Regions from separate parts of the Mesorhizobium sp. M1428 genome, predicted to be linked through region 3. Evidence: predicted binding sites of a transcription regulator. Region 3 holds the regulator's gene; each other region holds the start of a gene.
The links. Region 3 encodes LexA, which represses DNA repair genes until DNA is damaged. Its sites were predicted from a motif close to TGTTCNNNNTGTGTTCNG; they were not measured.
Positions count from the first base shown of each region.

Region 1: the regulator LexA is predicted to act here: its motif matches at 7,270-7,287, upstream of NKG60_RS08010 (DNA recombination protein RmuC).
Region 2: the regulator LexA is predicted to act here: its motif matches at 2,063-2,080, upstream of NKG60_RS28100 (ImuA family protein).

Region 1 is NZ_JAMYKT010000004.1:182,299-192,128, forward strand. It holds gene NKG60_RS07970 (AI-2E family transporter) at 1-833, opposite strand, end outside; gene NKG60_RS07975 (LLM class flavin-dependent oxidoreductase) at 952-2,013, opposite strand; gene NKG60_RS07980 (DUF6481 family protein) at 2,244-2,672, shown strand; gene sugE (quaternary ammonium compound efflux SMR transporter SugE) at 2,755-3,069, opposite strand; gene NKG60_RS07990 (hypothetical protein) at 3,221-3,346, opposite strand; gene NKG60_RS07995 (transglutaminase-like domain-containing protein) at 3,562-4,371, shown strand; gene NKG60_RS08000 (cation diffusion facilitator family transporter) at 4,494-5,456, shown strand; gene NKG60_RS08005 (GFA family protein) at 5,524-5,928, shown strand; gene NKG60_RS08010 (DNA recombination protein RmuC) at 5,975-7,237, opposite strand; gene def (peptide deformylase) at 7,341-7,871, shown strand; gene fmt (methionyl-tRNA formyltransferase) at 7,888-8,817, shown strand; gene NKG60_RS08025 (GNAT family N-acetyltransferase) at 8,814-9,323, shown strand; gene truA (tRNA pseudouridine(38-40) synthase TruA) at 9,342-9,830, shown strand, end outside.
Region 2 is NZ_JAMYKT010000031.1:20,818-30,647, forward strand. It holds gene NKG60_RS28095 (DUF6504 family protein) at 1-1,024, opposite strand, end outside; gene NKG60_RS28100 (ImuA family protein) at 957-2,039, opposite strand; gene NKG60_RS28105 (IS1595 family transposase) at 2,196-3,155, shown strand; gene NKG60_RS28110 (hypothetical protein) at 3,552-3,716, opposite strand; gene NKG60_RS28115 (hypothetical protein) at 3,715-4,497, shown strand; gene NKG60_RS28120 (metallopeptidase family protein) at 4,659-5,081, shown strand; gene NKG60_RS28125 (DUF1737 domain-containing protein) at 5,179-5,385, opposite strand; gene NKG60_RS28130 (HpcH/HpaI aldolase/citrate lyase family protein) at 5,415-6,296, opposite strand; gene NKG60_RS28135 (DUF4153 domain-containing protein) at 6,575-8,119, shown strand; gene NKG60_RS28140 (response regulator transcription factor) at 8,124-8,816, shown strand; gene NKG60_RS28145 (ATP-binding protein) at 8,804-9,830, shown strand, end outside.
Region 3 is NZ_JAMYKT010000005.1:156,166-165,995, reverse strand. It holds gene gltA (citrate synthase) at 1-685, opposite strand, end outside; gene gltX (glutamate--tRNA ligase) at 865-2,286, opposite strand; gene NKG60_RS09625 (ComEC/Rec2 family competence protein) at 2,383-4,848, shown strand; gene lexA (transcriptional repressor LexA) at 4,842-5,576, opposite strand; gene kynU (kynureninase) at 6,025-7,272, shown strand; gene NKG60_RS09610 (hormone-sensitive lipase) at 7,369-8,199, shown strand; gene NKG60_RS09605 (molybdopterin molybdotransferase MoeA) at 8,207-9,412, opposite strand; gene moaC (cyclic pyranopterin monophosphate synthase MoaC) at 9,412-9,830, opposite strand, start outside.

The DNA of each region.
Region 1 (9,830 bases), on a different contig from region 3:
GTGACCAGTGTGATGGTGGTCAGCGCCCCGATATAGGGCAGGAAATTGAGCAGAGCCGCTGCCGCGCCCCAGACCTGAGCGTTGGGCACGCCGAGCGCCCACAGGCCGAGCCCGATGACCACGCCGAGACATGTGTTGATGACCGTGACGGTAAGCAGATAATGCGAGATTTCACGTTCGACGTCGTAGACGACGCGCAGCGCCCGCTTCTTTTCGCTAAGACTGGGGAAGGACTGGACGATCTTTTCATAGAACATCGTGCCCGAGGCGAGCAGGAACAGCGACAGGACGAAGACGATAGTAACGCTGGCGCCGGCCGACAGCACATTGCCGGCGGCCTGCGAGAGAATACCGGATGGCGCCATCGCCACCCTCTGAACGCCCGGCTCCTGGGATGTCTGTGTCAGGCCCTCGATCTGGCGTGAAATCTCCACGATCCTTTCGAACGGACGGCGCAGTTGTGCCAGACGTTCGGTAAGCTGCTGGCCGATCGTCGAGGTGTTGTTGATGAGATCGATGACCGGGCCGCTGAGCAGATATCCCGCGACGGCGACGAGGCAGAACGAAAGCAGCACCAGCAGTGTCGCCGAAATGACATCGGGCATGCCATGCTTGCGCAGGAAGCGAACGATCGGCGTCAGCGTCAGCGCCAGCAGGAAAGCCAGAACGACCGGCATGAAGAAGGCGCGGGCGAAGTAAAGCGCGTAGATCGCCATGAGGATGAAGATGCCAACGAGCAGCGAACGCATCAGATGCGCATCCGCCCGCGCCTCGACGCGCGGATCCGGGCTTTCGGCAGCGCTTGCGCCCGAAGCGGCGGGTTCGGCTTTCATTCTGACCCTCGGCGGCACACCGCGATTGGTGCAGACCGTTGGCGAAAACGCCTCTGTCGCTTCAAGGTTCCGTTAGCCGGCGTCACCGGCAAGGCCGCCTCGCGGCCTTGCCGGTCAATCAGGCAACCGGCGCCGCCACGGCGGGAACGGCCTTCGCCGTTTCCCGGCGCACGATCGGCGCCACCTTGGTGCCGTAGAGTTCGATGGCCTTCATGACCTTGGCGTGCGGCATGGTGCCGATCGCCATTTGCAGCAGGAAGCGGTCGTTGCCAAATATCCTGTGCTGGGCAATGATCTTCTCGGCCACCTGTTCTGGATTGCCGACGAACAGCGCGCCGTTCGGGCCGCGCGATTGGTCGAAATGCGCCCGCGATGTCGGCCCCCAGCCGCGCTCGCGGCCGATGCGGTTCATCACCTCGGCCTGCGGCCCGTAAAAATCGTCGGCTGCCTGGTCCGTGGTCTCGGCGATGAAACCGTGCACGTTGAGGCTGGTGGCAAGGCTCGCCGGATCGTTGCCGGCCCGCCTGGCTGCATCCCTGTAGATGTCGAACAGCGGTGCGAACCGCGCCGGCTCGCCGCCGATGATCGCCAGCGCCAGCGGCAGCCCGAGCACGCCCGCGCGGGCGACGGATTGCGGTGTTCCACCGACGGCGATCCAGATCGGCAATTTGTCCTGCACGGGCCGGGGATAGACGCCGCGATCGTTGATCGGCGCGCGCAGGCTGCCCGACCAGGTCACCTTGACATGATCGCGGATGGCGAGCAGCAGGTCGAGCTTCTCGGCGAAGAGCTCGTCGTAGTCTTCGAGATTGTAGCCGAACAGCGGAAAGGACTCGATGAACGACCCACGCCCGGCCATGATCTCGGCCCGGCCGCCGGACAGAAGATCGAGGGTGGCAAACTGCTGGAAGACGCGCACTGGATCGTCGGACGACAGCACGGTGACAGCGCTGGTCAGCTTTATGCGCCTGGTTCGTTCGGCAGCCGCCGCCAGGGCCACCACCGGGGCCGAGGCAGCATAGTCGGGACGGTGGTGCTCGCCGAGACCAAAGACGTCCAGCCCGACCTGGTCGGCGAGCTCGATCTCCTCGATCAGGTTGCGCAACCGCTCATGCGCACCGATCGCACCGGGACCCGGTTGCGGGCTGACGTCGGCGAAGGTGTAGAGACCGAGTTCCATAGTGTGTCATCCCAGCGTTTTGTCTTGCCGCTACAGGTAGCGATCAGTCCGTCGCCCCGCCAGAGGCCTGGATGGTGAACAGTGCGGGTGGCTTTCAGCCGAATTCAATCGAAATGGCGTCTCCTGGTTGCAACAGATCAGAATTTCATGGCTGGCATACCGTTTTGGCGCTTGAACTCTCGGTTTTCACGCGTATGTAAGCCTCGCAAATTGACTTCAGGGAAGTGGACTTGGCTATCTATAGGGAAAAAGACGTTTTCGAGCGGCGCAATGCCGCAAACGAGGCAAAGAAGGCGCTTCTGGAGCGCTTCAAGGCAAAGCCGGCGGCAGATGATCCAGCGGTGCTGGCACGGCAGGCCGAGCGCAAGGCGATCCTCGAGGCCCGCGCGATACGCGAGGCCGAAAAGGCCAGGCTGAAGCAGGAAAAGCTGGCGCGCGAAGCGGCCGAAAAGGCCGAGCGCGAGGCAGCTGCCGAAGCGGCACGCATCGCTGCGGAAGAAGCCGCACAGGCCGAAGCGAAGATCCGGGAAGCTGAAGAGAACGAGCGCATCGCCCGTTTTCTTGCTGACGAGGCCGAGCGCAAGGCCAAGCGTGACGCACGCTATGCCGCGCGCAAGCAGCGCACCGGCAGGACGCCGCCCGGCTTCTCCGCCCGATAGCGCCTTCCGGCGCTAATCAGTCGAATTCAAGAATCAGGGCCGCCTTGCAGCGGCCCCGAACGCGTTCGTCTGTCAGAATCGGCTAGGCCGCGAGCTTCAGTCCCATGATGCCGCAGACGATGAGGGCGATGCAGGCCAGCCTGATCGCCGTCGCCGGCTCCCCGAGCAGCCATATCCCCAACAGCGTCGTGCCGACGGTGCCGATGCCGGTCCACACCGCATAAGCGGTGCCGACCGGCAATGCCTTCAGCGCCAGGCCGAGCAAGGTCAGGCTGACGATCATCGAGGCTACCGTCAGGACGGTCGGCAGCGGCTTCGAGAATCCGTCGGTGTATTTGAGGCCGATCGCCCGGCCGATCTCGAACAGGCCGGCGAGGAACAGGAAAATCCACGACATCGGAACGCTCCGTTTCGATGGCTTCCGGCCGATTTCTTGAAGGCGCAAAAACTATCTTCGCCGCATCCATGGGGATGAGCGTGAGCTTAATGAACATCATACCGGCCGCGTTCGCGGCCGGTCGAAATGAGCCGAAACGGTAGCTGCGGCCCTACTTGTCCTTCAGCTTCATCGCCTTCACCGGCGGTGCCTTCAGGGCCGGCGCCGGAGCGGGTTTCTTCGCGTCCTTCTTCGGCTTGCGGGCTTCCTTGCCCGCCTTCATCGCACCCTTAGCCATGATTCGTTCCTCCAGTTGATGCCTAGCGAAGTGAAACAAGAGAAAACGCTCGACTGCAAGAGGCCGTTGCCGTGCAGTCGCCCTAGCCGATGGCTGTTAACCGGTTTCTAATTCCCTCGTAAACCGCAGCGGTCCGTGCCATGGTCTTCTTCGCACTGCAGCATCAGCCCTTGCGTTTCGCCAGCTGATGATCAGGCAGGCCGGTCAGGACGACAATGCGGATCCACATCGGTTGCCAGATGAGTTTCGATTTCCCGCAGGAAACACCGCTGATCGCGATGCTAAATGTCCATTATTCGCGCGCATCCGATCTTGAGCGGCCGGACTTCCTGACGTCGAACCCGCCGGTGCCAATCGAAAGCTACCGCGACAGTTTCGGCAATTGGTGCAACCGTCTCGTTGCGCCGGCCGGGCGCTTTGCGTTCGGCACTGACGCGGTCATCCGCGACCCCGGCTCCTTCGAGACGCGCGAGCTGACGGCGTGGCAGCACGAGGTGCGCGATCTGCCGTCGGAGACGCTGCTGTTCCTGCTGCCCAGCCGTTATTGCGAGAGCGACGTGCTGTCGAATGAAGCATGGCGGCTGTTCGGCAGCACCCCGCTCGGCATTCCGCGCGTCCAGGCGGTCTGCGACTTCGTCCATAACCACATCGTCTTCAACTATTTCAATGCACGCCCGACACGCACCGCCGCCGAGGCCTATCGCGAGCAGAGTGGTGTGTGCCGCGACTTTGCCCACCTCGCTGTTGCCTTCTGCCGCGCCCTGAACATTCCGACCCGCTACTGCACCGGCTATATCAGCGATATCGGTCTGCCGAAGCCGTGGTCGGACATGGATTTCGCCGCCTGGATGGAGGTCTATCTCGGCGGCCGCTGGCACGCGTTCGACCCGCGCAACAACGCGCCGCGCATCGGCCGTATCCTGATTGCCTCCGGACGCGATGCCGCCGATGTGCCGCTGACCCACATTTTCGGGCCGGGCGCGCTGGCTGGCTTCAAGGTCTGGACGGACGAGGTCGTCGAATAGCCCCGCGCCGCCCTTTTGAACAACTGACCTTGTGAACAACTGGGCACTTCGGGCGTTGTGGGGACTGTGGAGCGTGGGCGGGCGCTCCGCCAATCTCGGTGCATCAACCAAGGCAGCACACCATGGCGGCGCATGGCGGGTCGAAAAAAGTGATCTATGCGGCGCTCGCCGGAAATCTTGCGATCGCACTGACCAAGTTCGCCGCTGCGTTGTTCACGGGCAGCTCGGCAATGCTCTCGGAAGGCGTCCACTCGCTCGTCGATACCGGTAATGGCAGCCTGCTGCTTTACGGCATGCACCGTGCCGCCCGGCCGGCCGACCGCACGCATCCGCTCGGCCATGGCCGCGAGCTGTACTTCTGGAGCTTCATCGTCGCGCTCCTCGTCTTTGCGCTGGGCGCCGGCATATCGTTCTACGAAGGCGTGACGCACATCATGGCGCCGGAGCCGATCGCCAACGCCAAGGTGAACTACGCTGTCCTTGGCCTTTCCTTCCTCTTCGAAGGTACCTCTTGGCTGGTGGCGCTGAAGGAATTCCGTCACCAAAAAGGCAGCCACGGCTGGCTCGAGGCGGTGCAGCTCAGCAAGGATCCGAGTGTCTACACCGTACTCTTCGAGGACAGCGCGGCACTTCTCGGCCTCGTTGTCGCCTTCGCCGGCATATTGGCGGCGGAACGGCTGGACATGCCGAAGCTAGACGGCACCGCGTCGATCGGCATCGCGCTCATCCTGGGCGCGACCGCCATCTTCCTGGCGCGCGAAAGCAAAAGCCTGCTGCTCGGCGAGCCGGCCTCGCCCGAGGTGCAAACAAAGGTGCTGGCCATCGTCCAGCAGGACCCGGCGGTGCAACGGGCAAATGGCGTGCTGACGCTGCATATGGGTCCGCAGGAGATCGTCGCCGCTTTGAGCATCGAGTTCGAGGATCATTTGTCGGCGCCGGAGATAGAGACCTGCGTCGAGCGCCTCGAGACGCGACTGAAGGCGGAGATGCCGGAGGTGACGCGGCTCTTCGTCAAGCCGCAGACCACCGGCACCTGGGAACGCCGGAGCAAGGCCTTGGCGGCGTCCGGAGGCGAACCGGTCTGAGGAAAATGGCTGCGCCATCGGGCAGTCCCGGTTATGATTGCGGGCAAAAGCTCCAGGAGGAACGAAGATGAAAATCGACGGCGGGTGTCATTGCGGCGCCATCACTTACGAGGCCGAAGTCGATCCGGAAAAGACCACCATTTGTCACTGCGTCGATTGTCAGAAGCTAACCGGAACGGCCTTTCGCGTCACCGTGCCGGCGTCCGAGGACAATTACAGGATCACCAAGGGCACGCCGAAAATCTACATCAAGACCGGTTCGAGCGGCGCCAAGCGCGCCCAGGCATTTTGCGGTGAGTGCGGCTCGCATCTCTACGCCACGTCGGCGGGCGCGGGACCGAAGGTTTACGGCATCAGGGTCGGCACGACACGGCAGCGCGATCAACTGGTGCCGAGAAAGCAGATCTGGCATCGCTCGGCGCTGCATTGGCTGCCGGAATTCGAAGGCACAATCATCATCGAGGAGCAGTAGCGCCGGACCCGGGCGAAGCGCTCGGCTCCGGGTTCCAGCATAGCTCTCAATCGTCGCCTTCGACGACCCTCAGCCTCAATTGCCCGGTTTTCGAATCGGCGACGCGCGGGCTGCTTTCCGCTATTGCTCCGCTGCCATTCGAACCAGCGGTGTCCTCTGCCGGCTGTACGCCAAACTCCAGCGCCTCGATCTTTTGTCCGCGCCTGGTCACCTTCGATGTCGAGACGAGGATGTCCTCGATATCCCTGGCCGATTGACCGAAATGCGTCTGCAATTTGCGCACCCGCTCGTCGAGCCGGGAGACGTCTTCCATCAGCCGGATGACCTCGCCCTGGATCAGGTGGGCCTGCTCGCGCATGCGTGCGTCCTTGAGGATTGCCTGGATGACCTGGATCGACAGCATCAAAAGCGATGGCGAGACGATGACGATCCGCGATCGATGCGCCTTTTGGACAACGGCCTCGAAATTCTCATGGATTTCCGCGAACACCGATTCCGAGGGCACGAACATGAAGGCGGTGTCCTGCGTCTCGCCCTGGATCAGGTATTTTTCGGCGATGTCGCGGACATGCACCTCGATGTCGCGGCGGAAAGCCTGAGCGGCGGACTTCTGCAGGTCGGCGCCTTCGGCGGCACGGATGGCATTCCAGGCCTCGAGCGGAAACTTTGCATCGATGGCAAGCGACGGTGCGCCGTTCGGCATCTTCACCAGGCAGTCGGGCCGGCTGCCATTCGACAAGGTCGCCTGGAATTCATAGGCGCCGTGCGGCAATCCGTCGGCGACGATGGCTTCCATGCGCGACTGGCCGAAGGCGCCGCGCGTCTGCTTGTTGGAAAGGATCGCCTGCAATTGCACGACCTGGCCGGCCAGCGACTGGATGTTGCCTTGCGCGATATCGATGACCGCCAGCCGTTCCTGCAGCTTGGCGAGGCTCTCATGCGTCGATCTCGTCTGCTCGGTCATGGTCTGGCCCAAGCGGCCGGTCATGGCATCGAGGCGCTGGCCGATCGACTGTGTCAGTTCCGCCTGGCGCGCCCCGAACACTTCGGCGATGGCGCCCATGCGGCCCTGCATTTCCGCCTGGCTTGCCAAGATGCCGGCCATCCTCGCCTCGGCGTCGCGGGCGTGGTCGGCGGCTTCGGCAGCCGCCATTGCACGCGCCTTGGCCGATCGCCAGAGCGCAACGACGAGCGCCACGAACAGTCCGAGGAACAGCATTGCGCCGAAACCCAGGGCATGGCCGAGCGTGATCGTGGTGGCGCCGAGGCGGGCGACAGGTTCGGACAGGATGATGGCCAGATCGTTCATGCCAACAGCATAGATGATTCGGTCTGCCGGCACAGATCAAAACGTGAACGACCCGAAGGCGTCCCGGTTGACGCTTTTCCTGCGAGGTCTTAGGTGAGACGCCATGTCGATCAAGCCGCTTATCATCCTTCCCGATCCCGTCCTGCGTCAGGTGTCAAAACCGGTCGAGCGTGTCGACGGCAATTTGCGCAAACTGGCCGGCGACATGCTGGACACCATGTACGACGCGCCCGGCATTGGCCTCGCTGCGATCCAGGTCGGCGAACCCTGGCGCATGCTGGTCATCGACCTCGCCAAAGAGGACGAGACGCCGGCACCGCACGTCTTCATCAATCCCGAAGTCCTCGAAAGCTCCGACCAGCGTTCGGTCTATGAAGAAGGCTGCCTGTCGATCCCGGACTACTACGCCGAGGTCGAGCGGCCGGCGGCGGTGCGGGTGAAGTATCTCGATCGCGACGGCAAGCTGCAGGAGATCGAGGCCGAAGGGCTGATGGCGACCTGCCTGCAGCACGAGATCGACCACCTCAACGGCGTGCTGTTCATCGACCACATCTCAAAACTGAAGCGCGACATGGTGGTCAAGAAGTTCAAAAAGCTCGCCAGGGACAAGGCGCCGGGCAAGATGGTGGGGTAGGGGTCGACGAATGCCCCTGCGTGTCATCTTCATGGGTACGCCCGAATTCTCCGTGCCGACCTTGCGGGCGATTGCCGGGGCAGGGCATGAATTGGCAGCCGTCTACACGCAGCCGCCGCGCGCCGGCGGCCGGCGCGGGCTCGAGCTGACGCCGTCGCCGGTGCAGCGCGAGGCGGAGCGGCTGGGTGTCGAGGTCCGCGCGCCGGTGTCGCTGAAGAGCGAGGCGGAGCAGGAGGCGTTCCGCGCGTTGGGTGCCGACGTCGCCGTGGTCGTCGCCTACGGGCTGCTTCTGCCCAAACCCATTCTCGAGGCGCCGCGGCTCGGTTGCCTCAACGGTCACGCGTCGCTGTTGCCGCGCTGGCGCGGCGCTGCCCCTATCCAGCGCGCCATCATGGCCGGCGATACCGAAACGGGCATGATGGTGATGCGGATGGAGGAAGGCCTCGACACCGGCCCTGTGGCAATGGTTGAAAAATGCGCCATTGGACCCGACATGACGGCCGGCGATCTGCACGACCGGCTGATGGTGTTGGGTGCGGCTCTGATGGTGCAGGCGCTCGAACGGCTGGAGCGGAATACGCTGACATTTACCACTCAGGCGGAGGTGGGGGTGACCTACGCCAAGAAAATCGATAAATCGGAGACTCGCATAGACTGGCCGCGACCTGCCGGCGACGTGCACAACCAGATTCGCGGCCTGTCGCCCTTTCCCGGTGCATGGTGCGAGACCGAAATCGGCGGCCGCGTGGAACGGCTGAAACTGCTTCGCTCGACGCTCTCGCAAGGCGCCGGCGAACCGGGAGGAATTCTCGATGACCGGCTGACGGTCGCCTGCGGGTCAGGCGCGATCAGGCTGGTCGAAGTTCAACGTGCGGGCGGAAGGCCCATTGCCGCGCAGGAGTTTCTGCGCGGGGCCAAGCTCGAAAAAGGAATGAAATTGTCATGAGCATGATGTCCATACGCGCGGCGACGCCGCGGGACCGCGAGGCGATCCGCCTTGTCGAAGAACACGCATTTGGCCAGCAGACGGAGGCCGGACTGGTCGACGCGCTGGTCACCGGCGGTGACGCCGTCGTCGAACTGGTGGCGGACGAAGACGGGCAAGTGGTTGGCCATATCCTATTTTCACGGCTTTTCGTGCAGAATGGCGGCAAGAGCTTCCCGGCGGTGGCTTTGGCTCCTTTGGCGGTCGAGCCGTCGTTCCACGGCACCGGCATCGGCGGTGCGCTGGTCCGCGAGGCGCATATCCGCCTGAAGGCTGCCGGCGAGACGCTCGCCGTGGTGCTCGGCGATCCGGCTTACTATGGCCGTTTCGGTTACAGCCGCGCCCGTGCAGCAAAATTCGAGAGCGACTACCAAAGCGAGGCTCTGCAGGCGCTTGCCTGGGGCGAGGCGCCGGAGACCGGCAGGCTGGTCTACGCCTCGGCCTTCGGCTCAGCCCTCGCCGCCTGATTTCGCCTCGATCCGGGAATGCCGCGTTTTCGCCTCGACATCGAATATGACGGCAGTCTCTTCGCCGGCTGGCAGCGCCAGGCCAACCAGCCTTCGGTGCAGCAGGCGATCGAGCAGGCGATCGAGAAGTTCTGTGGTGAGCAGGTTTCGCTGCGCGCCGCCGGCCGCACCGATGCCGGCGTCCATGCGACCGCTCAGGTGGCGCACGTCGATCTGATCAAGGCATGGCCCGGCGACAAGGTGCGCGACGCCGTCAACGCGCATCTGCAGGCGGCCAAGGTGCGCATCGCCATCCTGAAGGCCGCCGTCGTGCCGGATGGCTTCGATGCGCGTTTCTCGGCGATCGGCCGCCACTACCTCTACCGCATCGTCAACCGCCGCGCGCCGGCGGCGCTCGACAAGGGCAAGATCTGGTGGGTACCGAAGCAACTTGATGCGGCTGCCATGCACGAAGCGGCAAAGGTGCTGCTTGGCCGGCATGATTTCACCACCTTCCGCTCGACCCAG
Region 2 (9,830 bases), on a different contig from region 3:
CGAGCCGGGCGCGAATGCGGTCGGCAAAAAGCGCGATATCGGCACCGTCGTCGTTCGTCTCGCCGGCAAGGTCGGCCTGCTGCATGTCGAAGGCGGCGACAGTCAGCACCGAAAGGCGCACGAGATCGAAGCCATAGCCGGCGTCGATGTCCTGTTCGAGCGCGGCAAGCCTTTCGTGGAACAATTTCTGGATCAGCCGCGGCTCGCGCAGAGGCCGCGAGGTGCCGACGGCGATGCGGCTGACGCCGCCATCGACGCGGAAGAGCAGCAGCGCCAGCCGCCTTGCGCCCTCGCCGCGACGCTCGAGGTCGCTCTTCAAGGTGGTCGCCAGCATGCCTGTCAGCCGCTCGATGTCCTCGGTCAGCATGATCGGTTCGGCAAGGTGACGCTCGACCGAAAGCGGTGCCACCGGCAGGCGCGGCGACACGGCCTCCTCGAGGCGGCCAAGCGCCTGGTCGAGGCGCAAGAGCAGCGATGCGCCGAAGCGGCGGGCCAGCGGCGCGCGCGGTGCTGCCATGACGGCGCCCGCCGTGCGCAGGCCGACGCTTTCGAGGCTGGCGCGGACCTCCGGGCCGATGCGCAGCGCCGCCAGCGGCAAGGGCGCGAGAAGCGCTTCCTCCTCGCCATCGGGAACGATGCGGTCGCCGGCAAACCGCGCCGCCGCCCAGGCAGCACCAGGCGTGGCGGCAAGCCCGGCGCGGACATCGAAGCCCTGATGGAAAAAACGCGACAGGATATCGTCCAGCATCGAGCGTTCGCCGCCGAAAAGATGGGTGCAGCCGGTGACGTCGAGATAGAGGCCGTCGGTCCCGTCGAGCGCCACCAGCGGGGTATAGCGGTCGCACCAGTCGGCGAGGCCTTCGAGCAGGCGCCGGTCGGCCTCCGGATCGGCCTCCACGATGTCGATCGAGGGATGCATGGCGCGCGCATCGGCTATGCCCATGCCGCGCTTCAGATTAAGCGCCTCGCCCCGCTCGTCGAGGGCGGCGATGCGCTGGGTGTTCCCTTGGCGATGGCTGACCACCAGCGGCAGGTGATCCGACGGCCGGGAACGCCAGGACCGCCCCAGACGCTGCCGCAGGATCCTCTCGGCGGCGAGATGCGGAAACCACAGGGACAGGATTCTTTGGCCGTTCTGGGGTCCATTCCTGAGACCTTCTTTCCTCGCCCCGTCTTTCTTCGAATATGCGTTCATCGGGGTTCCACTCCAGTGTGAATTTTCCGGGCAAGGCAGTGCGGCTCTTGCCGATGGTGACGGTGAAGGCGGGCCGGCCGATCGAGCCGGCGAGCGGGCCGGCAATCGTCTGGCGCGCTGCCGCCGGTGCCGGCGACAGGACGAGGCGGACCGGCGCTGCCGTCGGCTCGGGCTCGCCGGCCTGGCGCAGCAGGAACAGCGGTCGGCCCGCACTCTGCGCCCGGGCGTGCAGCCGCCGCGTCGCGGTGAGGTCAAGCCGCTGCGGGCTGCCGCGGATTTCGAGGATGACAGCGGCCAGCGCCGTCATCCGGGCAGCCTCCTCGGCGATCCACAGCGCATCGAGCAGCCTTGGCGCCTCGGAAAACAGCAATTGCTCCGGCTCGATGCCGAAGAAGGCGTGAAGCCCCCTGGCATAGGGAAAGCCGGCCTCACGGAAAACCTCGGATGTGCCGATCCACAGCACCGGCAGTCGCGGCCCCTGGCTGAGGATCAGGCTGACGAGCGACAAGGCAAAACCGGCGACGGCCCCGGCATCGCGGGTCGCGGCGCCATGAAACTCGCTCAGCGCCGCCTTCGGCAGGCCGCCGCTCAGCGCAGCATCGAGGCGCTCGGCGCCGGTGCGCAAAAACGCATCGGGCGGCGCCACGGCGAGGCCGCGGCGGACAATGGTCAGATTCCGAGCGGGTGCCGGATGCCGAGAGGGTGCCGGACTCTGACGAGGGACATCCGCGTCAAACGACGAACCGGCCGGCGCCTCCAGGCGTTCGGGCAAGGTCCCTTCGATCTTCGCGATCTGGCGGCGCAGGGCAAAAACAGTCTCCCGCGCCACGGCGCTTGTCGCCATGACGGTCAGCTTCCACTCACAATTGTTCCTGTTATGTTCCTATAGATTCCAGAGGCAGCCCGAAGAGTCAAGCGGAGTCATGGGGAATTTATTCCCAATTATATACGTGACAAAGTAAGCGCCACTTGGGATAAATGATTCCAAGGAGTTAGCCCAATGCGCCTCGACAGCCCGATCTTCCAAGACGCCGACGCCGCCCGCATCCATTTGGAAGCGCAGCGCTGGCCGTATGGTCCTAACTGCCCGCATTGCGGCAACGCCAATCCCGATCGCATCACCAAGATGGAAGGCAAGGCGCATCGTCCCGGCCTGTACAATTGCATGGAATGCCGCGAGCAGTTCACGGTCACTGTCGGCACCGTATTCGAGCGTTCCAAGATCGCCTTGAACAAGTGGCTTCTGGCGACGTTCCTCATGGCTTCGTCAAAGAAGGGCATGAGCGCTCACCAACTGCACCGCATGCTTGGCGTTACCTACAAGACCGCCTGGTTCATGGCGCACCGCATTCGCGAGGCAATGAACGAAGACGTTCAGTCATCTGGCCCGCTCGGCGGCGAAGGCAAGACCGTGGAAGCCGACGAAACGTATTATGGACGCCGCGAAGATGGCTACGTTTCGCCGGAGCGCAAAGGCCGTCCGTATCTAAAGCGCAAGAAGCCCATGAAGAACGCCGTCATTGGTCTGGTCGAGCGTGGCGGCAAGGCTCGCATGTTCCATGTCCAGCACGCTACCAAGGTCGCCGTGCGCGATATCCTAGTCCGCAACGCCGACCGTCAATCGACCCTCTACACCGACGAAAGCGCCCTCTATCCAGTTACTGGCCGCGAGTTCTCCAAGCACGATACCGTGAAGCATTCCGCCGGCGAATACGCTCGCGGCGACGTGCATACGAACACTATCGAAAGCGTGTTCTCCGTCTTCAAGCGCGGCATGGTCGGAACGTATCAGCATTGCGGCGAAGCTCATCTTCACCGCTACCTTGCCGAGTTCGATTTCCGGTATAACCGCCGCACTGCATTGAACGTTTCGGATACGGAACGTCATGACCAGCTGCTCGCCAAGATCGAGGGTAAGCGCCTTACCTATCGGCGGATTGGTGAAAGCTCGCACGCTTAAACAAAAAGCCCGCAAGCTACTCCGAAAGCGAAAGAAGAAGCCCCTGTGAAAACGGGGAATGACGGCTTGTAGGAGTCGTCGCGCGTATTCGAATCAACTAATGTCTGATTCGGTCTAACTCCAGACCGGCCACGGGACGCGCCCTGAACGGGCGGGGCGCTATCCCGCGTTCCGGTTAACCGGGGACCATCCCGGCGGAGGACACGAACATGGTCGCATGTTCATGGCCGAAGGCCGTACACGTCACCTTCTACGTGCGTGTACGTTTTGGACGACTTGAGTTCGTCCGCGAGCATTGCAGGAGTTATCCGTCCTACTAAGGCGGAAACCTCCCAAGTGCCAACTGGCCCCGCTTCGGCGGGGTCTTTTTTAGAAGCTGAATCGTGTCTCAATTCGCTAGTTTTTGCAAATCGTTTCGTCCCCGGTCTGTTCTGATTTTGGGGATTTATTTTCGTCTTTGGGCTTGGGACTGGCTTGATGTGGCTTCGGCGGCGTCTTCAGCATCCGCTTTAGCGTCTCGTTGAACTGGGCTTCGTTATCTTTGGAGGTTTTGCCGGGCATGGAACTTGACTCGCTATTCGACAGTCCTAGCGCGCTGATCGACCATGCACGGGACCACATCAAAGATGCCGAGGATCGGTGTCGCGCCTTTTTCGAGGCGACACCATACACCAAAGTCATCGATGTAGATTTTGAAAAAAGGGAGGAGATCCATAAGCTCAGGCTTTCCGCGAAGCTCCCCGCCAAGATCAGCGCAGTCGTCAAAGACGCGACAGGCAACCTTCGCGATGCGCTCGATCATGCCGTCTTCGCGAGCGCCGTCGCGATTTCTGGCAACGTCAATCCCAGTGATACCGGGTTCCCCTTCGCTAAAGACGCTAATGGCGTAACTGGTGAATTGCACGGAAAACGACTGAGGGGAAATCCTCCTGAAATCCGTCCTTTCCTGGCTTCGCTCAACCCACACGAGACTGGCAATGCGCTGCTGTGGTCCCTCAACAAAATACGGAACCCCAATACGCATCGCGTAATCATCCCAGTCGGGGCCGCCACGATAGCGGGAGACGCCTCGATGAATGGCTTCCACATCATTGGAGGCCTTAGGTTTGGCTACAGCCGTTGGCACCCTACGACAAACGAGGTCGAATTCCTCCGTGTTGGCATCGGATCGATAGTGAACTACCAAGTGGATATCACCTCGCATGTAGCTTTCGGCGACATTGAAACTCTGCGCGGCAAAGAGATCATTGGAACACTCCTTGCGATGGCGACCGAAGTCGAGCGCATCGTTAGCGGTATAAAAGCAGAGACCGCCCGCATTCTCCGCGAGCGGGCTCCCTAGCGTGCCGGCCTGTCGGTTCGAATCATAGGGCATATTCCCTTACTTTCTCAAGTATATAATTGGGAATTTATTCCTGTAGTGGCGCATGACACGGGCCCTCCAGTCCGATCATTTGCCGAGTCCGGCCCGAAAGCCTATATGCCGGGATCAAAGGACAAAGCATGGCTCGCATCTACCAAACACGCATCTGGCACGACCAGCTTTCGCCAACGATGGAGGAAATCGAGCTCCTGGCGCTGGAGGCCTATGCCCATCTGCCGGAGGAGTTTCGCAAGCTGACCGGCGAGATCGTCATCCAGATCGCCGAATTCCCGACCGACGAGATCATGGACGACCTTTCGCTGGAAACGCCCTTCGACCTGCTCGGCCTGTTCGAGGGGCGCGGCATCGCCGAGCGCTGGAACCCGCAGACCGGCGAGGGGCCGAACCGCATCACGCTCTATCGCCGCGCCATCCTCGACTACTGGGCCGAGAACGAGGAAACGCTGGGCGACATCGTCACCCACGTGCTGATCCACGAGATCGGCCACCATTTCGGCCTGTCGGATGACGATATGGAGAAGATCGAGGAGGCAGCGGAGTGAGCGACCCCGCTCCTCGTCATCCTAGGGTACTCCGCGACGTCGCTTCGCGACTGCTTCGCCTTAGGATGACGAAGGACGAGCGCTTCAGCGAACCTCCCTACCAGTCGCTGAGCTTGGTGTCGGGGCCGTATTCCTGGCCCTCGATGTCCTTCACCACCGCCTGACCGCAGCGCATGGTCTTGGCCTCCTTGTCATAGGCATAGGTCGGCGAGCCGAACAGGTGCCAGCCCTTGTTCAGCGCCGCCGTCACCTTGTGGCAGAAGCTGGCATCGTCCGGGCCGGACAGAAAGCGGTAGAGTTTCATTCTTCAATCCTGTCGTCAGTTACCATTAGTCATGCGCGAACAACGGCGGCCTTCGCCAGCAGTTTTTCGGCCTGCGCCAGATGCAGCCGCTCGACCATCTTGCCGTTCAGCGCGATCACCGCCTTGCCGGTATTTTCAGCGCGCGCGAAGGCATCCTTGACGGCGCGCGCCTCGGCTATTGCTTCGGGCGACGGTGCAAAGGCGCGGTTCGCGGCCTCGATCTGGGCCGGATGGATCAGCGACTTGCCGTCAAAACCCATGGCGGCCGCTTCCGTGCACTCGCGCGCAAAGCCGTCCATATCGCTAAAATCATTGAAGACGCCATCGAGCAGGTCAAGGCCGCCGGCGCGCGCGGCGAGCACCATCTGCATCAGCCATGGCACGAGATAGCGCCGGTCGGGCGTGGCGAGAATGCCTGTGTCCTTGACCAGATCATTCGTTCCGGCAACGAAACAAACCAGTCTAGAGGCCGGGTCGCGGCCGAGCTCAGCGATCGGCCCGATGTTGAGCAGCGCTTTGGGCGTCTCGATCATCGCCCACAGCTTGACCTCGTCCGGGATAAAATTGTCGTCGAGCACGTCGCCGGCCTCGAGGATGTCGCGCGGCGTATCGACCTTGGGCAGCAAGATGGCGTCGGGCGTGCATTTTGCCGCGGCCAGCAGGTCGGCGCCGCCCCACTCGCTCGACAGCGCGTTGATGCGCACGACCATCTCGCAGCGCCGGTTGGAAAGGCCGGCGAAAATCGCCGCCAGCTTTTCACGCGCGGAAGGCCTGTCGACCGGGGCGACGGCGTCCTCGAGATCGATGACGACGGCATCGCAGGCCAGCGACGGGATTTTTGCCAGCGCCTTGTCGTTCGAGGCCGGGACGTAAAGCACCGAGCGGCGCGGGCGATAGCTTTCGGTGGTCATCTCCGATCTATGCCGCCTGCAGCTGGCCGAGGCAAGCCGTGCATAAAAACTGCACGCAATTTCGGAAAATCTCCTCGTCTCCGCCCCGCTTGCCACCCGACAGAATGCGACAAGGGCGGCATGCAAGAGCAAACGAACTCCCGTTGGTCCCTGCCGTACCGGCTTCGCCGCGAAAGCTGGTGGCTCGTCGATCCGCCCCAGACTTTGGCAGCCCTCCTCCCTTTCGTCCGCAAATCCCTGCCCACCGGCCGCATCAAAGCCGCCGAGAAAGCCCGATCATGACAGTATTCCTCTCGGCGGCGCCGAGCTATTGCAGCCGCTTCGGCGTTGCCGTCCTGCTCGTCGCGCTGGCCGATTTTTTCTTCTATGGCCAGCCGGCCGGCATCACGCTTTTCCTGTTCGGCGTTGCGATTGCAGCGGCGAGCATGGCTCTCCATCCTCTCAGCGTCTTCAACGATGGCAGGTTCTGGTTCAAGCCGGTTGCGCTGCTTATGGCGCTGCTGCCGCTTGTGGAAAATGTCAGCGCACTGTCCGTCTCTATCGCGCTGGCGGCGACGGCCATCTTCGCGCTGTCACTGGCCGGACGGTTGCGGCGCGGCCTAGCCCGCGTCGCCCGCCAACTCTCGCTGTTCCTGCTTGCAACGCCATTTCGGCTCGTCCTGGATTTCCTCCGCTGGCGCAAGGCGACGCGGCGGCTTGGCCGGCGGCGCGTGCGGCTTGCGACGATCGCCGTCTGGGTCATGCCGCTGAGCCTCGGCGCGGTGTTCCTCGCGCTGTTCGGCGCCGCCAATCCGGTCATCGAATACTGGTTCTCGCTGATTGATCTCTTCGCTTTGCTTAACCTCATCCAGCTGCCACGTCTCGCCTTCTGGCTGTTCGTGCTTGCCGGCATCTGGGCCTTTCTGCGGCCGCGGCTGCCGCGCTTTTTCCGCCGCCGCAAAGTGTCGCCAGCCAGCGTACCGGCGACGCCGGCCACCAGGACCACCATCGAAGACATCGTCTTCGGCAAGGCCGCTATCCTCCGCGCGCTCGTCGTCTTCAACGTCCTGTTCGCGGTGCAGAGCGCACTCGACGCCACCTATCTGTGGGGCGGTATCGCGCTTCCCGACGGGCTGACCTATGCCGCCTACGCGCATCGCGGCGCCTACCCGCTGATCGTCACGGCCCTATTGGCCGCCGGCTTCGTGCTGGCAGCGCTGAGGCCGGGAAGTGCGACCTCCGGCGATCCGCTCATCCGCCGGCTGGTTTATGTCTGGGTGGCGCAGAACATCCTCCTGGTGATCTCGTCGATCCTGCGGCTTGATCTCTATGTCGGCATTTATGCGCTGACCTATTGGCGTGTCGCCGCCTTCGTCTGGATGGGGCTGGTGGCGGCGGGCCTTGTCCTGATCATCGCCCGCACCGCGCGCGAAAAGTCCAACGAATGGCTGCTTTCCGCCAATCTTCTGACGCTATCGGCGACGCTCTATGCCTGCTCGTTCATCAACTTTGCCGCGCTGATCGCCAACTACAATGTCGACCATTCCTTCGAAATGACCGGTCAAGGCACCCAGCTCGACGTTTGGTACCTGCGCTCGCTCGGGCCCGGCGCCTTGCCGGCGCTCGATCGCTTCGTCCAGCACCAGAGCAGGACGGTTTCTACGGAGGATGCCTCCATCGGCGAACTCGCCCGCTGGTATGCACAGGACGAAGCACGCTTCCGCGCCAGCCAGGAAAACTGGCGCGGCTGGAGCTTTCGTGACTGGCGGCTCAACCGCGTCCTCGACAGGCGTGGCCCGTTTGTGGTTCCTCCGATGTCCGAACCCTTCATGCCGGGCCGCTGATTTGATGCCGCACCACATACTGGTCGCCGACGACGATCCGCACATTCGCGAAATCATCTGCTTCGCACTGGAAAAGGCCGGCATGAAAACGCTGGCGGTGCCGGACGGCGCGGCTGCCTTGCAGGCGATCGAACGCCGTGCGCCCGATCTCGTCGTGCTCGACATCGGCATGCCGGAAATGGATGGGCTGGAAGTGTGCCGGCGGCTGCGCCACACATCCGATGTGCCGGTGCTGTTCCTGTCCGCGCGGGATGAAGAGATCGACCGCGTCCTGGGGCTGGAGATGGGCGGCGACGATTATGTCACCAAGCCGTTCAGCCCGCGCGAGCTGGTCGCCCGCGTCAACGTCATCCTGCGCCGCGCCCGGCTCGCGCCGGAACCAGCTGACGACCGGCAATTCTCGCATGGCAGACTGTTGCTGGTTCCGGCAAGCCATACAGCCAGCTTCGACGGCAAGCGACTGGCGCTGACCTCGATCGAATTCGCGATCCTGAAAAGATTTCTGTCGCGGCCGGCGCATGTGCTCGGCCGCGACATGGTGATGGCCAACGCCTATGCCGCCAACATCCATGTCGCAGACCGCACCGTCGATAGCCATATCCGCAACATCCGCGCCAAGCTGGCGGCAGTCGGCTGCCTTGATGCAATCGAGACCGTGCACGGCGTCGGCTTCCGGCTGGGTAAATGCGGGAGTTGAGCGCCCAAAAATGGGTTGACAGCAAATGGCGGCCTCGGCTCGCCACGGTCGTCATTGCCATCCTGATCATGGTGATGGCGTTGCCGCTGGCCGGGCTGTTCTTCTTCCGGCTCTACGAGAACCAGCTGATCCGCCAGACCGAGGCCGAGCTGATCGCACAAGGTGCCGCCCTTGCCGCGATCTATGCGCAAGAGGTCCGTGAGGCCGGCCTTGCCCCGGAAAAGCTCGGCACACCCATGCCTCCACCCGATACCGGCGATCGGGCTTCTCGCTACCTGCCGATCGAACCGCGCCTCGATCTCGCGTCGGACAGGATCCTGCCGACCCGGCCCGCGGCCACCGCGGCCAGCGTCGATCCTGCCTTCGTGGCGATCGGCGCGCGGCTGTCGGGCATTCTTGCCGAGACGCAGAAGACCACGCTTGCCGGCTTCCGGCTGCTCGATCCCAGAGGCGTGGTCATCGCCGGCCGTGAAGAGGCCGGCCTGTCGCTCGCGGCTGTCGAAGAAGTTCGCGCAGCGCTTGCCGGCCGCTACGCCAGCGCGCTCAGGCTGCGGGTTCCCGACCAACCGTCGCCGCCGCTCTATTCGGTCAGCCGCGGCACCAAGGTTCGCGTCTTCGTCGCCATGCCGGTTGCCGTCGAAGGCAAGATCGCCGGCGTCGTCTATCTGTCGCGGACGCCGAACAACATCGTCAAGCATCTCTATGGCGAGCGCGGCAAGGTGGCGCTGGCCGCAATCGCCATCATCGGCGGCACGCTGCTGATCGGGCTGGTCTTCCTGCGCACCGTCAGCCGGCCGATTTATGCGCTGATGGAACGCACGAAACGCATCGCCGCCGGCGACCGCGAGGCGATCAGGCCGCTCGATCACCACGGCACGCGCGAAATGGCTGCGCTCTCCGCTGCTTTCCTCGACATGGCCGAAAAGCTGCACGCTCGCTCCGACGGCATCCAGACCTTTGCCACCCACGTCTCGCACGAGCTCAAATCGCCGCTGACGGCGATCCAGGGGGCCG
Region 3 (9,830 bases):
GCACCGGATTGATCTTGTATTCCTCGCAAGGCACGGCGAAGCACATATGCAGGAAATTGGCTGCGAAATTCAGCTCGTTCTTCGGGTAAATGAATGGCTGGCCGATGTGGTATTTATAGGCCATCGCCGCGATCGTCGGCATCTTGGCGATCAGCCGCATTGAGGCGACCATACGTTGATAAGGGTCCGAGATGTCGGTGGAATCGTGATAGAAGGCCGACAGCGCGCCAACCACGCCGCACATCACCGCCATCGGATGCGCATCGCGGCGGAAGCCGGTGAAAAAGCGCGACATCTGCTCATGCACCATGGTGTGGCGCGTCACCCGGTAGTCGAAATCGTCCTTCTGCGCCTTGGTCGGTAGTTCACCATAGAGCAAGAGATAGCAGACTTCGAGGAAGTCGCCGTGCTCGGCCAATTGGTCGATCGGGTAGCCGCGGTGCAAAAGAATGCCGGCATCGCCATCGATGAAGGTGATTTCCGATTCGCAGCTCGCCGTCGACGTAAAGCCGGGATCGTAGGTAAAGACGCCGGCAGTGTTGTAGAGCGAACCGATGTCGATGACGTCAGGTCCTACCGAACCACTTCGTATCTTGAATTCATGGGTTTTGCCGCCGAGTTCCAGCTTTGCCGTGGATGCCTGGGTTTTGCCGCCAAATTCCATTTTTGTCGCAGGTTCGGTCATAGCAAACTCCTTTTTGTTTCCTCAGGCCGGCAAAGGCAAAATATCTGAACCCAACACGTCAAAAGCATCGGAATACGCACATTTGCGCCCGCAATTGAATCTGCGCGCCAGATTAGGCCAAGACCCAATGTTGCACTGCGAAACACACCTTTCAATGCCAATCTTCTTGGGCCAGTTTGCTAATCGATTTGATCAGCGATCCGCGCCAGGCTTTCCTCGCGGCCAAGCACGGCAAGCACATCAAAGACACCTGGCGAGGTACTTTTGCCGGTGAGCGCGGCGCGCAAAGGTTGGGCCACGGCGCCGAGTTTATGGCCGCCTGCCTGCGCATAGTCGCGGATCGCGGCTTCCGCTGAGGCGGCAGACCAGTCCGACACCATGGCTAGTGCCGCATGAGCGCCCTGCAGGATCGCGCGCGCCTCACCGCTGAGTAGCGCCGCCGCCTTCTCGTCGACCGGCAGCGGCCGCTCGACGAACAGGAATGCAGCCCCTTCAACAAGTTCGACCAGCGTCTTGGCGCGCTCCTTCAGGCCCGGCAAAGCGGCAAGCAGTTGCGCCCTGCGTCCGTCGTCGAGGCGCGCGGCGATTGCCGGGCCGCCTTCGAGATAGGGCAGAGTGGCGACGAAGATGTCGAGCAGCGCGGTGTCGTTCATCCGGCGCATATGCACGCCATTAAGCGCCTCGAGCTTGGCGAAGTCGAAACGGGCGGCGCCCTTGTTGACGTCGCCAATGTCGAACCATGCGATCATGTCGGCGATCGACATGATCTCATCGTCGCCGTGGCTCCAGCCAAGCCTCGCCAGATAGTTGAGCAGCGCCTCCGGCAGGTAGCCCATGGCGCGATAGGCCTCGACGCCAAGCGCACCGTGCCGCTTCGACAGCTTGGCGCCGTCGGCACCGTGGATCAGCGGGATATGCGACATCGACGGCACCTCCCAGCCCATGGCCTGGTAGATTACGGTCTGGCGTGCGGCGTTGGTCAAATGATCGTCGCCGCGGATGATGTGGGTGATGCCCATGTCGTGATCGTCGACGACGACGGCATGCATGTAGGTTGGATTGCCGTCCGAGCGCAGAATAATGAAATCGTCGAGATCCTTGTTGGGAAAGCGCACGTCGCCCTGGACGCGGTCATGTACCACCGTCTCGCCGTCTGTCGGCGCCTTGATGCGGATCGCCCCCTTGGCGCCGGGCGGCGCCTCCGACGGGTCGCGGTCGCGCCAGCGTCCGTCATAGCGGGGAGGCAGCCCCTTGGCCCGTGCGCTCTCGCGCATTGCTTCCAGCTCGGCAGGCGTCGCATAACAATAATAGGCCTTGCCCGTGCGAACGAGCTCCTCGGCCACCTCGCGATGGCGCGGCGCACGCTCGAACTGCGACACCGGCTCGCCGTCCCATGTCAGGCCAAGCCAGGAAAGCCCGTCGAGAATGGCCGCGGTTGCCGCATCGGTGGAGCGCTCGCGGTCGGTGTCCTCGATGCGCAGCAGCATCGTGCCGCCTGTGTGCTTGGCATACAGCCAGTTGAACAGCGCCGTGCGCGCGCCGCCAATGTGCAGATAGCCGGTGGGCGAGGGGGCAAAACGGGTGACGACCTTATCGGGCATGGAACTCTCAGGCGGGCGAAGGAAGTGGGTTTGCGGACTTTCGCGCGTTGCGCGTTCATGTAGCATAGGAGGTCGAGGGCGCAAGGGGCAGACCCGATGGCTGTGCGAGGCCGTGGTGCGGGCGAGGGCGAGGACGCTGGCAGCGGCGTCAGCGAACGCTTGCTGTTTGCCGCTCCCCTGCCTGTCCTTCCGGCACCGGCATTGCTGCCCGCTCCGCGCTTTGATGCTCCGTCGCTGCCGGCCAGCGACCCCGCAACGGTTCCCGTGCCCGCGGGCGAGCCCATCGTGCGCCTACGCCGTCGCTTCCGCCTCCCGTCACCGTCCCGTATCCGCAATAGCATAACCTCGGCGGCCGGCCTGGAACTCGACCGCGGCATCGCCTTCCTGCTGGTGCCGGTGTTCCTCGCATGCGGGGTGGTCGTGTATTTCGCGATGGCGGCCGAGCCGGCCTTCCCACAGCCGATCGCTATCGTCGCCTTGGCAGCCCTTTGTGCCGTCGTCTCGCGGTCATGGCCCAGGACGCGCCTGTGCTTCATAGTGGCGTTGCTCTGCGCGCTTGGCGTGCTTGCCGCCAAGTTCGAGACCTGGCGTGTCGGGACGCATATGCTCGGTTCCGAAATCTCGACGCGGCTGACGGGTCGCGTCGTATCGTACGAGCCCATGGCGAGCGGCCGCATCAGGCTGACGATCGATGTGATCTCAACCGCCAGGCCGACACTGCGTTACATGCCGGAACGGGTCCGCGTTTCGGCGATGAAAATACCGGCTGAGCTGACCGCCGGTTCCGAGATCGCCGGCTATGTGCGGCTGCTGCCGCCGACCGGGCCGGTGCGGCCCGACAGCTATGATTTCTCCTTCGACAGCTATTTCGCCGGTATCGGCGGCAGCGGCTTTTTTCTCGGCAATCCGAAAGTCGTGTCGTCGGGCAGCATGCCGCTTGCCGCGCGGCTTTCTTCTGCGATCGAAGACGCGCGCGAATCCATCGCCGACCATATCCGCAGCCGCATCGGCGGCGCCGAGGGCGAGATTGCTGCTGCGCTGATCGTCGGCGTGCGCGCCGGCATTCCCGAGGAGATCAACGAAGCGATGCGGCGTACAGGCATCTATCACATCATCTCTATCTCGGGGCTGCATATGGCGTTGGTCGCCGGCACCATCATGGCGCTGCTACGCGGCGCCTTTGCGCTGTTTCCCGATTTCTCATCGCGACGGCCGGTCAAGAAATATGCCGCGGCCGCCGCGCTTTTTTCGATTGCGGCCTACCTCGTCTTTTCCGGCATTGTGGTAGCGGCCGAACGCAGCTTCATCATGCTGGCGGTGATGCTTATCGCCGTGCTGTTCGACCGGGCCGCGCTCACCATGCGCAACCTGGCGATCTCGGCCATCGCGGTCATTCTGGTGTCGCCACACGAGGTGGTCGGTCCGAGCTTCCAGATGTCCTTCGCCGCGACGGCGGCCCTTGTCGGCGCCTATGCCGGCTGGTCCGACTACCGCGCCGGCAGGGCCACCACGCCGCCGCCGCGGCGGTCGCCGCTACGCCTCGCCACGCGAAAGGTCCTGCTGGGCATGGGCGGCCTGGCGATGACCTCAATCATTGCAGGGAGCGCCACGGCGCTTTTCGCCATATGGCATTTCCAGCGCGTGGCGCCGCTCAGCCTGTTGGCCAATCTGGCCATCATGCCCATCGTCTCACTGGTCGTCATGCCCTTCGCCGTCCTCAGTGCGCTGGCGATGCCGTTCGGCGCGGATGGGCCTTTCCTATACGTGATGGGCAAGGGGCTGACGGCGATGATCGCCCTGTCCGGGTGGATCTCCGAGCGCTCGCCAATCGATGCGGTTGGGCTGATTTCGCTGAGATCCGTCCTTTTGGTGACGATCGCCCTTGTCATTGCCAGCATGGCGACGACCTGGTTGCGGCTGGCGGCACTTCCTTTTGCGCTCGCCGGCTTGCTAACGACAACCCAGACGCGCGTACCCGATGTATTGATCTCGGAGGACGCACGGTTGGTCGCGCTGCCGATCGACAGCGGTGAACTCGCGGTCAACCGGGCACGCCCGAATGAGTTCACCATCGACAACTGGAAACGCGCGCTCACATCAGAGGCTATCGTCGCGCCGGAAACACCTGGAAAGAACGATCCGCAATTCGACATTGCCGATCCGGCCGACCTACCGCCGGGTATGCCGTTCATTTGCACGGACGGCCTCTGCCTTGCCAGGCATCCATCCGGCGCGATCATCGCACAAGCCAAGGACCGCGATACTGCGCGGCCAGCCTGCGCCTTTGCCAGTTTGATCGTCATCGACGACGCCACCGCCCATAACCCCTGCTACTACGACCGGCTGGTCCTCGTCGTCACCAAACGGCAACTGGCGCGCGCGGGAAGTGCCGCCGTCTATTTCGATCCACAAGCTGCAACACGCGCCGAAATCCGTTTCGCGGTCGAAAAATCATACCGGCCCTGGCACGTGCAGCGGAAATTTTCACGCGCGGCACGGGGCCTGCCGCCATACCGCAGGGCCGACAAACCCAAAGCCGGCGCCAAGGGCGGAACTCAGTAGCGGCGGATCAGTCCGACGAGCTTGCCTTGCACCTTGACCCTGTCTGGTCCGAAGATGCGCGTCTCGTAGGCCGGATTGGCGGCTTCCAGGGCGATCGAAGCGCCCTTGCGGCGGAACCGCTTCAGCGTCGCTTCCTCCTCGTCGACCAGTGCCACCACGATCTCACCGGGGCTCGCCGTATCGGCATTGCGGATGATCACCGTGTCGCCGTCGAAAATGCCAGCCTCGATCATCGAATCGCCTTTGACCTCGAGCGCATAATGCTCGCCGCCCATGATCATATCCGGCGGCACCGAAATCGAATGCGTCTGGTGCTGGATGGCGTCGATCGGCACACCGGCGGCGATGCGGCCCATCACCGGGATCGAAACGGCGGCGACGACATCGTCGTCATTTCCGGCCGCAGGGACGCGCGACGATGTCGGCTTGCCTTGCCGCGGACCGCCTTGCCCAAGACTGCCCTGGATGACACTCGGCGAGAACTTGCGTGCCGCATTGAGGCCGGGGGCGATCGAGTCAGGCAGGCGCAGCACCTCCAGCGCACGGGCCCGGTTGGGCAAACGGCGAATGAAGCCGCGCTCCTCCAGTGCCGTAATCAGCCGGTGGATTCCCGATTTGGAAGCCAGGTCGAGCGCTTCCTTCATCTCGTCGAAGGAAGGCGGGATACCGCTTTCCTTCAATCTTTCGTGGATGAACATAAGCAGTTCGTGTTGTTTGCGTGTCAGCATAGCGACCCCCAACAGAATCAGAAAAACAAACCCAGAACAAACACTATCTGTTCCAGTTGTGTTCCGCAACTGTTTAAAGTTTAATGAATGCGTTAAGGCTCGGGAAACAAACGACGTCCCCTAACCGGGGTACCCCACTTTCACCGTCGCGAGCCTCATCGCCTTGATTCTGCTTTCGTTTGCGCCCTTCTGGCTTCCCGGAAGGCCACATTGGCATCGGCCGTCGGTCGGCGGAGGGCACGGAAGTGAACCCCTATCGAGTGTGCGGTTTGGTCAATGCACCGTGAACGAAACGAACTCAAAACGCCAACCTCGGGTTAAGTCCTGGTTTCCACCGCCTGGTTAGGCTGCTTCTCGCCGGTGGAGCCTTCCTGCGCGCAACCAGGTGATGGAAGAACAGTCGATGCGTATCCGGCGTTGCATTGAATTTTGGGGGAGCAGGCAAATCATGACAGGAATTCCCGATCTCGCGGCCATAAAGGCGATGGATGCCGCAGATCCGCTGCGCGCGATGCGCGACCGCTTTGTGTTGCCGCAAGGAGTGATCTATCTCGACGGCAATTCGCTAGGAGCTGCTTCACGTGCCGCTTTCGATGAATTGCGCAAGGCCGCGACCGAAGAATGGTCGCATGATCTCATCCGCGCATGGAACACGGCCGGCTGGTTCAACATGCCGCTTGAACTTGGCGACCAGCTCGGGCGCCTGATCGGTGCCGCGGCCGGCCAGACGGTGGTCTGCGACACGACGTCGGTCAACATCTATAAACTGCTGCACGCCGCCATGGCCATGCGACCGGAGCGGCAGGTCATCGTCGCCGAGGGCGATAGTTTTCCGACGGACCTCTACATGGCTGAGGGTGTGGCTTCGACGCGAAAGGATACGCTGCTGCGCCTCTCGGGGGTCGACGCGCCGAGCATCGAAGAGCTGATCGACGAACGCACCGCTGTGGTGCTGGTCAACCACGTCAACTACAAGTCGGGCGAACTGCGCGACATGCCGGCGCTGACGCGCAGAGCCCAGGAAGCCGGGGCGATGATCGTCTGGGATCTCTGCCACACCGCTGGAGCGATGCCAGTCGAGCTCGACAAGGCAAACGCCGATTTTGCCGTTGGCTGCACCTACAAATATCTGAATGGCGGCCCGGGCGCGCCTGCTTTCATCTATGCGGCTGAGCGGCATCTTGCCGACATCCAGCAGCCGCTCACCGGCTGGTGGGGCCATGCACGGCCCTTCGCCTTCGAGCCAGGCTATGCGGCCGGCACCGGCATCCGCCGGTTTCTGTGCGGCACGCAGCCGGTCCTGTCGATGCGCACGCTTAAGGGCGCGCTCGACATCTGGAACGATGTCGACATGACGGCGGTGCGCAAGAAGAGCATCGCGCTGGCCGATCTGTTCATCGAGCTTGTCGAGGCAAAGTGCGGCACTTACGGGCTCACGCTCGAAAGCACGCGCGATGGGGAAAAACGCGGCAGCCAGATTTCATTCATGCATGAGCATGGCTACCAGATCATGCGCGCGCTGATCGAACGTGGCGTGATCGGCGATTTTCGCGCGCCATCGACCATGCGCTTCGGCTTCACCCCGCTCTATGTCGGCTATGCCGATGTCTGGCAGGCCGTCGAAGTACTTGAGGACATCCTGCGCACCGGTGCATGGAAGGATGCGCGCTTCGCCATCAAGACGGCTGTCACTTGAGATTGATGCGAGAGCTGGAGCCGTGAGGCTGGCGACGACGCGCCGCGCGATGCTCACGCTACGTCGCAAGGCCATATTGCCAGGGGAGGGCGCAGGGTGTTCGAACGTCACATTGCCGATTGGGACAACGCCTATGCCAACGGCGCCAACATAGCCAGCAGCGATCGCTGGCCGGCGGCCTGGGTTGAGCCCGCTCGGGTTTTCCGCGACGTGCTTTCGACCGAGGGCAGGGCGCGGCTCGACTTGGCCTATGGCGATAAGCCACGCAATCGGCTCGATCTTATCCTGCCGGCCACCAAGCCCAAGGGACTCGTGGTGTTCGTCCATGGCGGCTACTGGATGGCATTCGACAAGAGTTTCTGGTCGCATCTTGCCGCTGGCGCTGTTGATCGCGGCTATGCGGTTGCGATGCCGTCCTACACGCTCTGTCCGCAGATACGCGTTGCCGGCATCGTCAAGGAAGTCGGCGCGGCGATCGGCACAGCGGCGGCGATGGTCGCAGGGCCGCTGATGCTGACCGGACACTCGGCCGGCGGCCATCTTGTTAGCCGGATGGTTACGGCGACGACGCCGCTGGCGCCCGAAGTGGTCCGGCGCGTTCGTCACGTGGTGTCGATCTCGGGGGTGCACGATTTGCGCCCGATCATGCGCACCGGCATGAACGAGACGCTGGCGATCGATGAGGCCGAGGCGCAGGCCGAAAGTCCGGTGCTGCTGCGCCCGATGGACAAGGCCTGCCTGACCTGCTGGGCCGGCGGCGGCGAGCGCGCCGAATTCCTGCGCCAGAGCGCGTTGCTGGCCAACATCTGGATCGGCCTGGGTGCCGCGACCAGCTCGGTGGTCGAGCCTGACCGGCATCATTTCAACATCATCGACGGTTTGGCCGATCCAGACCATCCGCTGACCCGGACCTTGATCTCGGAGTGAGGCAGGTTCAGCGTAGCATCAGCACGTCGCAGGGGGAGCCCGCCGCCGCGGCAGGCGCGAACGGCGCGCGGACGATCAACCCGTTGGCATCGGCCAGCATTTTCAGCATCGAGGAGTCCTGGATGCCGAACGGCGTCGCCACGAGCGTACCGGCATCGTCTGTGACAACAGCCCGCACATAATCTTGCCTGAGATCGTTGGCCGGCATGGCAGCACCGAGCCGCACCTGACGTATATCCTGCTGAAAGGCGCGGCCGCCGAGCCGCGCCAGCAGCGGCTTGAGGAAGAGCTGGGTGCAGACCAGGCTTGCCACCGGATTGCCGGGCAGGCCGATGCAGCGAATGTCGCCCAGCCGCCCGAACATCAGCGGCTTGCCCGGCCGCATGGCGATCTTCCAGAAATCGAGCGTCATGCCTTGCCCGGTCAGGACGTCATGGACGAGGTCGTGGTCGCCGACCGAGGCACCGCCCAGCGTGACGATGACGTTCGCGCCAGCCTTCACGGCCTTTTCAACCAGCGCAGCGATCGCCTCCCTGCGGTCCGGCGCGATGCCAAGGTCGAGCGCGCGCGCACCGATCGACTGTGCGGCGGCGGCGACACCATAGGCGTTGGAGGAGATGATCTGGTTGGGGCCAAGATTGCTGCCCGGCGGCAGCAATTCGTCGCCGGTCGCGATAATGGCGACCAGCGGCCGCTTGACCACGGCGACCTCGGGATGGTTGGCCGACGCCGCGAGCGACAAGGCCGCCGGATCGAGCAGGCGGCCTTTGGGCAGCAGGACATCGCCCTTGGCGAAATCGAGCCCGAGGCGGCGGATGTTTCGCCCCTGCACCGTCGGCTCCGTCACTTCTACGACACCGCCGCCGAGATCGCGGACGTTCTCCTGGATGACGATGGTGTCGGCACCTTCGGGAAGCGGCGCGCCGGTGAAGATACGCACGGCCTGCCGCTGCTGCACCGTTCCGGCAAAGCCGCGTCCGGCCGGCGCCATGCCGACCACCGAAAGCTTTGCCGGTACGGACGCGATGTCGGCCACCCGCACGGCATAGCCGTCCATGGCGGAGGCGTTGAACGGCGGCTGGGTGCGGAGCGCCACAACCGGCTCCGCCAGCACGCGGTCGGCGGCATCCAGCAGTGCGGCGCGTTCGCCCGGCAGCGCTGCTGCGCCGTCCAGCAGGCGCTCGAGCGCCTCGGCAACCGGGACCAGCGCCATTATCGGCCTGCCCCGGTGGCCCCGCCTCCGGTGATCTTGTAGTCGCCGGATTTGCCGCCGGTCTTTTCAACCAGCCTGATGCCGGAGATGACCATGGCGCGGTCGACCGCCTTGGCCATGTCGTAGATGGTCAGGCAAGCGACCGAGACGGCACTCAGAGCCTCCATCTCAACGCCGGTCTTGCCGGTGACGCGGGTCAATGCTGTCACCTTCAGGCCGGGCAGCGCGGCGTCCGCCTCGATATCGACAGATATCCTGGTCAGCAGCAGAGGATGGCAAAGCGGGATCAGTTCGTGCGTCTTCTTGGCCGCCATGATGCCGGCAATGCGCGCGGTGCCCAGCACGTCGCCCTTCTTGGCGTCGCCGGCGAGGATCATGTCCAGCGTCTCGGGCCGCATCGCGACAAAACCTTCCGCAA